Filimonas effusa: one gene and its partner. The protein of the gene in region 1 interacts with the protein of each later gene in a pairwise test. Links are inferred from orthologs where the notes say so. Each region holds a gene or a part of one and is shown on either strand. Other genes may lie near its edges.

Region 1 (8,036 bases):
ACCAATAGCCTCTTTAAGAATAGCCTCAAATCGCGGCCAGTCTTCTTTATTGAGGATTTCATTGGTGGGAGCAATAACATCAGGCAACTTCAGCAAGGTGCTCAGGATATTGTCCATTTCAATATTCAGATCCTTGGCAAGCTGCGCCACAGGTTGATAATAAGCTTTTACCAGCTCAGTATTAATGGCAACCGGTTTTGCAGCCCCGTTTTGCTTGAGCGTTATGATACATTCCACACTACCTCTCTCCAGTTGCTCACTAAGGGTGGTGCGCACATCAAATTCAAACGGCTTCAATAAGGCCGGTAAAGTTAACCGCAGGTCAAACTGTTTCCCATTAAGAGACCTCAGTTCCACCAGGAAAGTCTTTTCTCCGATTGCCTGTTCTGCGCGTCCATAACCTGTCATTGAGTACAACATATGCAAATCTGTTAGTGCGTAAAAGTAGTTGAAATATAATCCAAAAAAAAACAGCGCCCAAAAGCGCTGCCTTTTATAAAGAAAACAGATAGAATAATGGGTCAGAGAAAAGTGATGCCCGTGCCATTCGGCTTACATTCCTCGTATTTGCGGAAATTAAAGGTATATAGCTTACCAGGACGGTGTGGTACATCATTTTCATATTCGCCGGTATCAACCAACAGGTCCATGGCGAAGAACTTTTTACGGAAATTCCTTCTGTCAAGCCGCGTCTCAAGCACAGCTTCATAAAGATTCTGCATCTCCCTCAGCGAAAACTTCTCCGGTAACAGGTTAAACCCAAGAGGATGCTCCTGTATCCGCTTCTGCAGCCACTTGTAACAATAGCTCACAAGATCTTTATGCCCAAACTCCGTGAACTGCAACTCCCGCACACTATGCCATTGCAGCAAACTGCCCGAAAGCTGCAGCTGCTGGTCTTTGCTGTTTATAAGCGCACAATAGGCAACAGTAAGCACCTTCCCCGCAGGACGCGGATGAATGAAAGTACGCAACTGCTCCACCCAGGCACTTTCAATTCCCGTATGCTGTTGTAATACGCGGCAGGCCACATCATCAAGCTCCTCTTCATCAGAAGCAAACTTGCCCGTTAAAGACCATTGATCGTTAGGCCGGTCCGGCTCATGCAATAACAGCACTTTCAGTTCATTGCCATCAAAAGAAAAGATGATACAATCAACAGTCATTGCAATTCGTGGGTAAGCTGTATCATACGCTGATACACTGGCAGGTTCCTTATTCATAACACTGGCAACACTTAACGCTTTAATCGAAGACAAATAATAACGAACCGAAAATACAACTATTTTTATCTTTACCGATCAACTACACAATATGTATTCCGAAGAACAGGTGAAACAACTTCAGCAACGAACGCGGGAACTGCTAAGCGATGGAGACGTAAACGAACAGAAGTTAGCACACCTGAGAGAAGTGTTACGATTCCACGAATATCGTTACTACGTCCTCAGCGAATCCCTCATTCCCGATGCCGACTATGATAAATTATATAAACAGCTAAAAGCAATAGAGTTAGCCCATCCTAACCTGATAACACCCGACTCGCCAACGCAACGCGTAGGCTCAAACCTTACCAAAACCTTCCCAACGGTTCAACACCTCGTACCCATGTTATCCCTGGAAAACTCCAGCAACGCCGAAGAACTGGCCGACTGGGACCGGAAAGCACAGGAATTAACAGGTTTGCAGGAAGTTGAATATTGCATAGAACCCAAATTCGATGGCGCAAGTATTTCTCTCCTCTATGAAAATGATATCCTCGTTCGCGGCGTAACACGCGGCGATGGTGTCGAAGGAGAAGAGATCACCACCAACATTAAACAGATCCGCTCCATACCATTATCAGCACCCTTTTCAAAATATGGCATCCAGCAGATCGAGATCCGTGGCGAGATCATCATGAGCAAGAAAGCCTTCGAAAACTTCAATGAACTACAGGCCGCACAAGGCTTGAGCCTGCTCGCCAATCCCCGTAATGCCGCAAGCGGAAGCCTCCGCATGAAAGATCCCAAAGATGTCGCTAAACGCAATCTCGACGCGTTTTTATACCATATAAGCTATTACGTAACAACAGATGGCCATACACTCGCCATCGACGGCCGCGAAGGCGACCATCCCATGCCCGAAAACGCTCCGCTCGGCACCCATTCCGGCTCTCTCGACCTGTTATGGGAATGCGGATTCCGCTCTCCAAAAGAAGAAAAGCAGGTCGTAACAGGCATCGCCGAAGTGATACGCCACGTTACCGACTACGAAGCATTACGCGATACCCTGCCCTACGAAATAGACGGCATGGTCATAAAGGTCAACAGCCTCGCCCTGCAAGATCAAATGGGCATGACAACACACCACCCACGCTGGGCAACAGCATATAAGTTCAAGGCACGACAGGCTACCACTCGCTTACGGGACGTAGAATTCCAGGTAGGAAGAACAGGCGCCGTTACTCCAGTTGCCAAGCTCGACCCGGTTTACCTGGCAGGTGTAACAGTAAGCAGCATCTCCGTACATAACGAAGAATATATCAGGGAAAAAGACCTGCGTAAAGGCGATACCGTGATAATAGAACGCGCCGGCGACGTGATCCCCCAGATCGTACAGTCCATCCCGGAAGGACGCGATGGCACAGAAGAAGAAATCGTCTTCCCCCGCCATTGCCCAGTTTGTGGCAGCGAGCTCTTTAAAACAGAAGGCGAAGCCGTATGGCGCTGCATCAATATAGAATGTAAAGCACAGGTGCTCGAACGCATGATCCACTTTGTAAGCAAAGATGCCATGGACATCAGAAGCCTCGGCGAAGCCAATATCCGCCGCTTTTATGAACTGGACCTGCTGAAAGATGTCCCCGGCATCTACGGACTCAACTTCTCCGCCATAGGCCAGCTCGAAGGCTATGGCAAACGATCGATAGAAAACCTCCAGGCCGCGATAGAAGCATCAAAACAACAACCCCTGTACCGCCTCATCTACGCCCTGGGCATCCGCTTTGTAGGCGAAACAACCGCCAAAACTCTCGCCAACGCAGTATCCAACCTCATGGAATTGAAGGATAAAACAGAAGATGAACTGCAGCAACTCGAAGATGTTGGAATAAAAGTGGCGAACAGTATTTACCAGTTTTTCCATAACGAACAGAATCTCGAACTGCTGAAACAGCTCGAAGACCTCGGACTAAACCTGCAGAATCACAAAAAACATAACGCAGGAACTGACGATACTCCGTTACACGGACAAACATTCCTGTTCACCGGCACCTTGTCCAAACTCAAGCGCAGTGAGGCTGAGGCCATGGTCGAAGCCAACGGAGGAAAGTTGTTAAGCGGCGTTAGCAGCAAGCTTAATTACCTGATAGTAGGAGAAGACGCAGGCAGCAAACTGGAGAAGGCGAAAAAGATCAATACAGTAAGAATTCTTACAGAAGATGATTTTATACAGCTTTTGGGCAAATAAAGGTTAGTTTTCGTATGCACAAAAAGCCGTTTATTTGCAGCGCAAACTATAAAACCAGGATATTCTAAATAACCAATTTTAAACCAATTTAATCATGAGTTACATAGCTGACATCCACGCGCGTCAGATCTTAGACAGCCGCGGCAATCCTACAGTAGAAGTTGACGTTTTAACTGAAAGCGGACACCTTGGCCGCGCAGCTGTACCCAGCGGCGCCTCTACAGGTATCCATGAAGCTGTAGAATTACGCGATGGCGACAAAAAAACTTACGTAGGTAAAGGCGTTTTAAAAGCAGTTGCCAACGTTAACGATATTATTGCTGAACAACTGATTGGCTGGTCTATCAACGACCAAACCGGTGTTGACGCCAAACTGCTCGAAATCGACGGCACTGAAAACAAAAGCAAACTGGGTGCAAACGCTACCCTGGCAGTATCTATGGCCGTAGCTAAAGCTGCAGCCCTCGAAAGCAGCCTGCCTTTATACCGCTACCTCGGTGGCGTTAACGCTACTGTTCTTCCTATGCCTTTGATGAACATCCTTAACGGTGGTGTTCACGCCGATAACAAAATCGACTACCAGGAATATATGATCGTTCCTGTAGGCGCCGAAAGCTTCAGCGAAGGCTTACGCTGGGGCGTTGAAATCTTCCATGAACTGAAATCTGTTCTGAAGAAAAAAGGCTACAGCACTAACGTAGGTGACGAAGGCGGCTTCGCTCCCGATATCCAAAGCAACGAAGAAGCGATCGAAACTGTATTACAGGCTATCGAATCTGCAGGATACAAAGTAGGCGAACAAATCGGTATCGCCCTCGACGCAGCCTCCAGCGAAATGTTCAAAGACGGCCAATACAAATTCTATAAAAGCTCCGGCAAGTCTATCAGCAGCGATGAAATGGTAGCTTACTGGCAGGAATGGGTGAACAAATACCCCATCGTTTCTATCGAAGACGGTATGGCGGAAGAAGATTGGGACGGCTGGAAAAAACTCACCGACGCTATCGGTCATAAAGTACAGCTCGTAGGTGATGACCTGTTCGTTACCAACACCAAAATCTTACAACGTGGTATCGATACCAATACCGCAAACAGCATCCTGGTAAAAGTAAACCAGATCGGTACCGTTACTGAAACAATCAACGCTGTTCAACTGGCACAAAGAAGCGGTTACACAACCATCATGAGCCACAGAAGCGGTGAAACGGAAGATACTACTATTGCCGACCTCGCTGTAGCATTAAACTGCGGCCAGATCAAAACCGGTTCTGCTTCCCGTACCGACCGTATGGCTAAGTACAACCAGCTGATCCGTATCGAAGAAGCTTTAGGCGAAAGCGCTATCTATCCTAAAGGCAAGATCAAATTCGGCAAATAGTTCCCTTTTTTGATTAAACGATCGGTATTACCTTTATCAAAAGATTGGTAATACCGGTCGTTTTTATTTTATATGAAGAAAGCAGCGAAAACAGTCTTATTTATCCTGAAGAACAAGTACCTCGTAAGCCTGGTGGCTTTTGTGATCCTGCTGCTGTTTTTCGACCGCAACGACGTCTTTACCCAAATGGAACGGAAAAAACAGTTGCGCGAATTGCAGTCAAGCAAACAATTCTACCAGGACGAAATCATACGTACGAAACAACAGCTCATAGATCTCCAGCAAAATCCCGCTGCACTCGAGAAATATGCCCGCGAAAACTTCTATATGAAGCGCGATAATGAAGATATTTTCCTCGTTGAACCGGCAGCTACCAGCAAAAAAAAGTAAATTCCGGCGCAATATCCTTTTCAGGGGTCCGTTATATTACCAGTGTTTTATTTAGCAGCAGAAGATATGCAGACATGTACAACTGATGACTTATTGCTTTATCTCTACGGCGATCTCTCCGTACCGGACAGGTTATTAACCGAAGAGATTCTGCAGGAGAACTGGGGATTGAGGGAAAAGCTGAATGTAATGCAGGAAGCTACCGATACACTGGATTCCGTAAAGATCAAATCCCCCTCCCAACGCAGTATCCAGGCGATACTCACCTACCTTTACGATCGTAACAGCTCAGCTATTCTAACAGAAACCGCGGCAGATTTAAAGTGAACCGGTAATTTCGTGTCTTCAGGAACATTATGACACGCAAAGAAAAGTACCAGTACGTAATCCATTATTTCCAGGAGCATACGCCCGACGCGGAAACAGAGCTTTTTTACGACAACCCTTATCAGTTGCTCGTAGCAGTGATCCTATCCGCACAATGCACCGATAAGCGCGTAAACATGACCACGCCGGCCCTGTTTGCCCAATACCCCAACCCTTACGACCTTGCCCAGGCTTCGTTCGAAGATGTATTTTATTACATCAAAAGCATCTCCTATCCCAACAACAAGGCAAAACACCTCATTGGCATGGCCAATATGCTCATCAACGACTTCAACGGCGAAGTCCCCATGACCGTCGATGAACTCATTAAACTGCCCGGCGTAGGCCGCAAAACAGCCAATGTGGTAACCTCGGTAATAGACGAACAACCCAACATGGCTGTAGACACACACGTTTTCCGGGTCTCCGCCCGCCTGGGCCTCACCACCACCGGGGCCAAAACCCCGCTGGCCGTAGAAAAAGAACTGGTAAAGAACATCCCCACCGAACTCATCCACAAAGCCCACCACTGGCTCATTTTACACGGCCGCTATACCTGCCTCGCCCGTACCCCAAAATGTTACGACTGCGGCTTGACAGAGGTCTGCAATTACTACCGTAAAAATATAAAACCAGCTAAAGCGAAATAAAACCAGGCTTGGCACATCAAACAGCCCCTGTCAACGGCTTTTGATGTGCCAGGTCTCGCAGCCAATAGAACAAATAGCACTTACTTCCCAGCCTTTATTTCTGCCAGCTTAACAATCGGGGCAAGGTCTTTCTTCGCCCGCACCTTAACACAGAAGCTGGTGCCTTCCGTATACTCCCTTGCCGCACTTAGTTCCTCATGAACTGCTGCCAGCTGTGTATCCTCCAATACCTTTTGTTTAGCTGCCTTGCCAAGTGTAAACCATACATTAAATCCGGTGCCGGCGAGCTGAATGTAAAAGAGATTCTTTTTGCCGCTTCTGCATTGCAGCGTCCATCCGCTCGAAGCACCGTAAAACTTCCATATACTGTCTGTAATGCCGCATTCCGCCATTACCTGTTCCAGTAATGTCGCATTCTTACCAAGCGCATGTAAAGCAAGTGCCAGATCGGGTTGTAATTTTTTGTCAGCAAAGACTAGCGTTTCTTCTTTCATAAGATTTCAATGGCAAGTAAAGAATAAGATTGCAGATCCGGGTAACCCCCGCAAGCAAATGTAGCAGTCAGTTTATCACAGGCAGAGCTCAGGCAATAAAAAAGGGATCAACAGAATTGATCCCTTTTTTACGTAAAGTCCCCTTCCGGGGAAATCCCTATCCCGGAATACGGGAAATATATTTTTCAATCTCTTTAATCTGGTTCAGCACCTCTTTAGTAGTTGGTTTGCAAGCCTTAGCCTTGCGGAAAAAGTCTTTCGCCGCCCTGAACTCCCTTTTATTCATAAAGATCTGGCACATGCTCAGGTAGGCAACCGCTTCACTTTCCTTGTCGGCCAGGCCAGCGCGGATAGCAGCGCGGATATAGCTTTCACCATTACGCAGGTCGCCTTTTTGCATAGCCATCATACCCAGCTGTAATTTATTGGCGCCTTCGGCTTCCGGCATTGGTGCGCCCAGGGAAGAGCTCTTTTTGAGATGCTTTTCGGCAGTATCGAAATCCTGGGTAGCCATAGCCAGATGGCCTTTCAGCGTATAATAAGTAGAACGGATAGGCTTGTAAAGCAGGTTGGGAAACCAGATAGACTTGAGGATCTTTTCCACCTCTTCCATATTCCCCGCCTCCATGGGCTCCTGTATAAGACGCATAGGACCAATGAAAAAATGACCCGCAATAGCAATAACACCAATGAGATAAAGGATAAAGGCCGGCCAGAAACCTGCGTTCACATTCACAACAACAGCCAGAACGATCGCGAGAATTCCAAGCCAGAAACGATATTTAATCAGCAAATTGTAAAACTTCATACACCTGTTTTCGAGCGGCAAAGATAGGGGTTTACACAAAATTGGGATTTTAGATTGCCGGAATGCATGATTCCACTATTTTTGCAGTCCCGAAAAATCATTTTCGGTGCTGGTCCCGTAGTTCAATGGATAGAATAGAAGTTTCCTAAACTTTAGATACAAGTTCGATTCTTGTCGGGACTACAGATTTTAAAAAGACGTCGCAAAATCGGCGTCTTTTCTTTTTTATTACATACTGCCTCCATACCGCGCCGGAAACAAATGCAGCTAATTGTTTAAAAAGCCGGTCGATGCAACTGCCATTGGCTGTGATCCGGGAACATAGGCTAACTCCTGTCTACCATATCGGAAAGGTGAAAAAATCTTCGCTTTGCCGATTTTTATTTTAAATAAGCCATTTTCGATAAAATATAACTTTCCGGAGTTACCTAACTTTGCCCTTCCGTACACAGGCCAAAGCTAGGTATTATATTGAAATACAGCGAATTATACAAAAAGGA
Region 2 (6,261 bases), on another replicon or contig:
ACGGGTGATGGCTTTCTGAAAAAAGACTTCATAAGGTTCCGTATTTCCTGCCGGCAGCTTATCAAACTTTATTCTAATAGCTGCTTTGCTGTCACGTACCCCTTCACGGGTGAAGCAAACCAGCGCTTCTTTAGCAGGTTTCGACAAGTGGGAATAATAATCCTTTATTTCCTGCAGGTCGGGCTTACAGGCTATATAGTCTGTTTTTCCTTTTTCCTTGATGATATGCAGCGACTCCACTACCTGGTGATCGGTTAGCATACGGTGAGGAGAGAGTAATAATACCGTCTTATGATCGTTCTGAGATACAGCCATGAGAATAAAAGCTGCGAAAATAAGGAATAGAAAAAAGCAGCCCGGTATCGGGCTGCTTCTTTTTTATTGCCTTAAGGCGGAATTTGAATTTTATTTCTTCTATGGCATCAATGACCTGCCTACCACCTCGCGGAAAGGCCAGGGTATTACCGCCATAAGCACCACCAGCGCGAGAGTGAACAGTATTGCCGCCTTTTTGTGTTTGGCAGCGTCAGGAATAGCTTTGCGCGCTACACCTTTGCCTATGGTGATAAGCACAATCGCAATAACGGTTCCAAGTGGGTGCTCTACAAGGTAAAAACGCCAGAAAGCGTCTTTCATCACACTTGTCCCCTCAGGAACATTCATCCAGCCAAAACGGCCGAAAATAACCTGGTAAAGACCTATCAGCAGGGTAGTATGCGCCGAGATCATCAGAAACAGCCCCAGCTTTTTATCAGCGGCGGTATATGGCTTATTCAAGGCAGAGAAATGACGCACAATATTTACCACGAGTAAAATCAGGATCACCCAACGGAGAAAACTATGCAAGTGTAGCAGTCCTATTTCCATAATTCATCATTTTAAGGCAAAGTAATTGGGGAAAAGGGAAAAAACCAAAATAGATGACAGATCGTGGAACAACCGCATGACCAGAATACAGGCAAAAAGAAACTGGGAGGGTGAAAATGGGGAGTTTTTGGCGGAATACGGCAGGGGCCATTACATTTGTGTTATGAAAAAAGCGGTAGGAGTTATTGCCCTCTTTGGTTTTATGACACTGAATACAGGATGCGGCAGCAATGGTAAAGAAGAACAGCAAACCGAAAATAACGACGCCTTGCCGGCAGCCGTGGAAAAAATGCAGGCGGCGGTAAAACAAAAACCCGACAGCACAGGCTTAAGGCTCCGGCTGGTGGATATGCTTGATAGCATAGGACATTATAAGGAAGCAGCCGCAGAAATGGACAGCCTGCTCGTTAAAGACAGCTCCAACTATGGCCTCTGGTTTACCAAGGCACAGGTCCTCGAACACAGCGGAGACACTACAGGCGCGATAAAAGGCTATTCAAACGCCATCAGGATCTATGCAGCACCCGATGCCCTGTTATCCCTGGCGAATTTATATGCCGAGAAAAAAGACAAAAGAACGCTTGATGCGCTGGCTACCGTACAACAAATGCGGCTGGGACGCGAAACCGACGCCAATTGCGCCTTTATAGCAGGTGTTTATTACGCAAGAACAGGAAATGCCGCCGCCGCACTGGAACAGTTCGATAACTGTATCGCCAACAACTACACTTACATGGAAGCTTATATCGAAAAAGGCATGCTCTATTTCGACCGTAAAGAATATAAACAGGCAATGGAAGTATTCCGGTTCGCCTCCACTGTAAATACGCTCTATGCCGATGCCTATTACTACCAGGCCAGGTGTTACGAAATGATGGGACAGAAAGACAGCGCCATTCTGCGCTTTAAACAGTCTCTGAGCCTCGACAAAGGATTGAAAGAAGCCCGGGCAGGACTGAAAAGACTGGGAGAATAGTAATAAATGGTGGTATCATATTTTTAGATCTCAATACAAACAGATAATTATTATACGATGGCCATAATAGCACCTTCTCTCCTGGCAGCCGATTTCCTGAGGCTGTGGGATGAGTGTAAGATGATTAATGAAAGTGAAGCTGAATGGTTTCACCTCGATGTAATGGATGGCAGATTTGTGCCTAATATCAGCTTTGGACTGCCGGTGATAGAACATATCCGCAAAACCACAAAAAAGGAATGCGATGTTCACCTGATGATAGTAGAGCCTGAAAAATATACCACTGCATTTAAAGAAGCGGGCGCTGATAGGTTAACCGTGCATTATGAAGCCTGCACACACCTGCACCGTAACGTGGAAATGATCCGCCAGCTTGGTATGAAGGCAGGCGTCGCCCTTAATCCGCATACACCCGTTCTCTTGCTGAAAGAAATACTCCCCTATATCGACCAGGTGTGTATCATGAGCGTAAACCCCGGCTTTGGTGGCCAGCAGTTCATCCCTACCTCGTTGAAAAAGATAGCTGAATTAAAACAAATGATCCGGGAAAGCGGCTACCCCGTACTTATACAGGTAGATGGCGGCGTATCCGTAAATAATGCAGCAGCCTTGGTTAACGCAGGGGCCGATGTACTGGTGGCAGGCAGCAACGTGTTTAAAGCCGAAAACCCCACTGCTGCTATAGCACAGTTAAAAAAGGCAGGGAGTTTTTCAGAAGTTTAACCAGCGGTTTTGTTCAGGATTAACAGGCTGTTAATTTCCACAAGCTGTGCATAACATCTGTTGGAAATGGATGGTATTAAAGTTAAATTTGGATACACACGCAACCGTACTCCGAAAACAAGAACAGAATGAAAGATCTGTCAATTGTTATATTGTAGCCGGCATTGAATTTGGAGTATCTCTTTTACATTGTTCACCCAAAAGTGAGTACCTTGACAGAAACCATCATCAACCTGGACACCGTGAATCCAATAGAATTTTTTGGTGTCAACAACCGGAAGCTGGACCTGCTAAAGAAGAAATTTCCGCTGTTAAAGATCCTGTCCAGAGGAACACAAATTAAATTAAGCGGAGCTCCTGAGCATATCGAAACAGCCAAGGAAAAGATCGACCTCATCGTACAGTACATGGAACGTAATGGCGATTTGAGCGCGAATTATTTTGAACAGATCTTAGGAGGCGATGATGCTGAGATCATCGACAATTTTGTAGAAAAAAATCCCAATGACATCCTGGTATTCGGGCCTAACGGAAAAACAGTAAGGGCCCGTACAGCTAACCAGAAACGCATGGTACAGGCTGCCGACCGCAACGACATCGTTTTTGCCATTGGACCCGCAGGTACAGGTAAAACCTATACCGCAGTAGCGTTGGCAGTGCGTGCGTTGAAAAACAAAGTGGTTAAGAAAATTATTTTAACACGCCCCGCCGTAGAAGCAGGTGAAAGTCTCGGCTTCCTGCCCGGCGACCTGAAAGAAAAGATCGACCCATACCTGAGGCCTTTATATGATGCGCTGGACGACATGATCCCCGCAGATAAACTGGGATATTATATGAGCACCCGCACCATAGAAATTGCTCCGCTGGCTTATATGCGCGGCCGTACACTCGACAACGCCTTTATCATCCTCGATGAGGCGCAGAATACAAATGATCTGCAATTAAAGATGTTCCTGACCCGTATTGGAGCCAACGCAAAAGCGATCATCACCGGTGACCCCACACAGATCGACCTGCCTAAAAACCAGCGCAGCGGCCTTGAAAAGGCAACCCGGATCCTGCGGAATATCGATGGTATCGCTCATATCGAACTCGACGAAGAAGACGTGGTACGGCACAGGCTCGTAAAAGCAATCATCAAAGCGTACGACAAGGAGAAAGAAAAAGAAGAAACCAGGTACTCGCATTCCTCATGATTATTATGAATGTATCGTTTATTAAAAAGAGGTGGCTGTTAAGCTGCCTCTTTGCTTTTGCCTGTAGTGCCTGTAACCCCTATAGTACGGCTTCAGACAACACACAACAGCTGCAGCTGGCAGAATGGAAGGCCGCCAGGCAAAAACATTCGCTGGAATGTATCGATTCTGCCCGTTTGATCCTGAAAGACGGCGATATTATCACCCGTACAGGCAACGACTTCACCAGCCAGGGCCTACGGCAGCTTTGCCAGTTGGATGCCACCTACTCGCATTGTGGTATTGTAAGCATCTCCGATAGTAATATTTATGTCTACCACGCATTGGGCGGCGAGATCAACCCCGATCAGAAACTGAAAAAAGAAACGCTCGGCAATTTTTGCGATGCCCTGGATAACCTGGGCTTCGGTGTGTTTCGCTTTCCCTTAACAGCAGATCAGAACGGAAAGCTGCACAAACTCCTCTCCCATCATTATGCCGCCGGACTGCCTTTTGATATGAAATTTGACCTGCACACCGATACTGCTATGTATTGCTCCGAATTTGTGTACAAAATGCTCGAACAGGCATCCGCCTACGGCTTCCGGTTCCGCAAAGATACCCTTAACGGCCTCGCCTATGTAGCTCCGGACCGCATTTTCCTGCACCCGCGCTGCAGCGAAATAAGAAGATATGTATATTAAGCATTCAGCTTTCTGTTTCCCGATGCAATGTTATATCTTGCCGGCATAAATTAATCTTATGAAGCAATTGTTCCTGTTATTCCTGGCCGGTTTTGTACTGGCAGGTATGGTTGGCTGTAAGTCAAACGGACCTGAAAACACCATTAAAAAGTTTTTCCACGCACTTGAAAACAAAGATTTCGCTGAAGCGAAAAAGTATGCCACCAAGGATAGCGAAACGCTGTTGAATATGCTGGCTTCTTTCCCGCAGCCTGCCGATTCTGCCAAGGCTAAAAAGGAGAAAAACGAAGAAATTAACGTTGCCAACGTAAAGATCAACGGCGACAATGCTACTGCTGAAGTAATCTCTAAAGACAAAAAAGCACCCGTTACCATTAGCCTCAAGAAAGAAGAAGGCCAGTGGAAAGTTGCTTTCGATAAAAGCTCCGTTATGAAAATGGCAATGGATGCCATGCCTCAAAACGGTGCTATGCCCCATGCAGCGCCTGAAGTTGGTATAGATTCAGCTGTTACGCTGCCAGCCCCTGTTGATTCCACTAAGTAATTACAACGGATTTATGCGTTTATTTCTAACCCTGATAGCGGTTGTGGTAACAGGTATTTCCTGCGGCTCCGGTAACGAGACGCAGGAACCTGCTACCAGCGCACTTGATGCCGGCCGCTCTTTTATCGACGACTGCCTCAAAGGCCGTTTCAAACAGGCAGCCTTTTATATGATAAAGGATGACGAGAATGTCGCCGGCCTGGCTAAACTCGAAGAAAGCTTCAACAGCAAAGGCAGCTCCGACAAAAGTCAGTACAAGCAGGCATCCATTATGATAGAGAACGTTGAAACTGTAAACGATAGCACAACAATCCTCAGTTACAGGAACTCGTTCGACCGCATAGCAAGAAAACTGAAAGTAATAAAGCGGCAGGAAACATGGTTAGTGGATTTCAAGTACACTTTTAGTGGAAATATGTAATATTGTATCAATACGCCCAGGATTTGAACTTTATTTTTGGTAATGGATAACCCATTACCTTTGCAACCTCTATAAAAATTTATCTTATCTTATGATGAATGTTCTGCATCCCTGGCATGGCGTTCCCTACGGCGACAACGCTCCTGAATATGTAAATGCGGTAATCGAAATATCGCAGGGCTCAAGAGCCAAGTACGAAATAGATAAAGCCAGTGGATTACTGAAGTTGGATCGTGTGATCTATTCTTCATTCCATTATCCTGTAAACTACGGTTTCATCCCCCAAAGCCTCGGCGACGATAAAGACCCGCTCGACATCCTCGTGATCACTTCTTTACCCGTACAGCCCCTGACGCTTATTGAGGCCAAAGTACTTGGTGTAATGCAAATGATCGACGGCGGCGACGGCGATGATAAGATCATTGCAGTAGCGGCAAAAGACCCAAGCGTAAACCATTATAACGATATTGATGAACTGCCTCCTCACTTCTTCAGTGAGTTACGCCATTTCTTCGAAGAGTACAAAACCTTGGAAAACAAGAGTGTACGTGTAGAAGATTTTGGCAATCAGGCAAAAGCCTTCCAAATCGTGGAACAGGCCATCTCCTTATACAGGGATACCTACGTTTCAAAAAAAGGGTAAGTTTTGCCCAACGGATACCGGATATGTCAGTCATAATCTTCAGCAGCGATTGACGCGTATAGAAAATTAACCATTATGACTCTACTGGTATTTCTACTGTGCATACTGGCAGCCTCGTATATCGCCGGCCTGCTCGGTTCTGTAACCGGACTGGGCGGCGGTGTGGTGATCATACCTTTCTTTACACTGGTACTCGACATCGACCTGC

The links.
Region 2: the proteins of eno (region 1) and rpe interact in binary tests that used the Escherichia coli proteins (3 or more experiments, as listed by UniProt). The link is inferred for Filimonas effusa from one-to-one orthologs.

The regions. Positions count from the first base shown.
Region 1 is NZ_SDHZ01000003.1:334,318-342,353, forward strand. What follows is about bases 2,751-5,686. They hold eno (phosphopyruvate hydratase), read left to right. Parts: upstream 2,751-3,544; coding sequence 3,545-4,828; downstream 4,829-5,686. Other genes in these bases: ligA (NAD-dependent DNA ligase LigA), read left to right, coding at 2,751-3,450; ESB13_RS19310 (FtsB family cell division protein), read left to right, coding at 4,901-5,218; ESB13_RS19315 (hypothetical protein), read left to right, coding at 5,285-5,545; nth (endonuclease III), read left to right, coding at 5,575-5,686. In the rest of the region: ESB13_RS19290 (YicC/YloC family endoribonuclease), read right to left, coding at 1-420; ESB13_RS19295 (NUDIX hydrolase), read right to left, coding at 522-1,223; more of ligA, read left to right, coding at 1,315-2,750; more of nth, read left to right, coding at 5,687-6,234; ESB13_RS19325 (DUF3788 family protein), read right to left, coding at 6,315-6,728; ESB13_RS19330 (tetratricopeptide repeat protein), read right to left, coding at 6,886-7,536; ESB13_RS19340 (RNA polymerase sigma-70 factor), read left to right, coding at 8,008-8,036. UniProt on the Escherichia coli protein: Catalyzes the reversible conversion of 2-phosphoglycerate (2-PG) into phosphoenolpyruvate (PEP). It is essential for the degradation of carbohydrates via glycolysis.
Region 2 is NZ_SDHZ01000001.1:2,060,785-2,067,045, forward strand. Bases 870-3,733 are described here. They hold rpe (ribulose-phosphate 3-epimerase), read left to right. Parts: upstream 870-1,900; coding sequence 1,901-2,566; downstream 2,567-3,733. Other genes in these bases: ESB13_RS07650 (tetratricopeptide repeat protein), read left to right, coding at 1,031-1,843; ESB13_RS07660 (PhoH family protein), read left to right, coding at 2,779-3,733. Also shown: ESB13_RS07640 (DEAD/DEAH box helicase), read right to left, coding at 1-315; ESB13_RS07645 (hypothetical protein), read right to left, coding at 415-867; more of ESB13_RS07660, read left to right, coding at 3,734-3,762; ESB13_RS07665 (C40 family peptidase), read left to right, coding at 3,768-4,445; ESB13_RS07670 (Rv0361 family membrane protein), read left to right, coding at 4,504-4,989; ESB13_RS07675 (hypothetical protein), read left to right, coding at 5,003-5,410; ESB13_RS07680 (inorganic diphosphatase), read left to right, coding at 5,502-6,053; ESB13_RS07685 (sulfite exporter TauE/SafE family protein), read left to right, coding at 6,129-6,261. UniProt on the Escherichia coli protein: Catalyzes the reversible epimerization of D-ribulose 5-phosphate to D-xylulose 5-phosphate.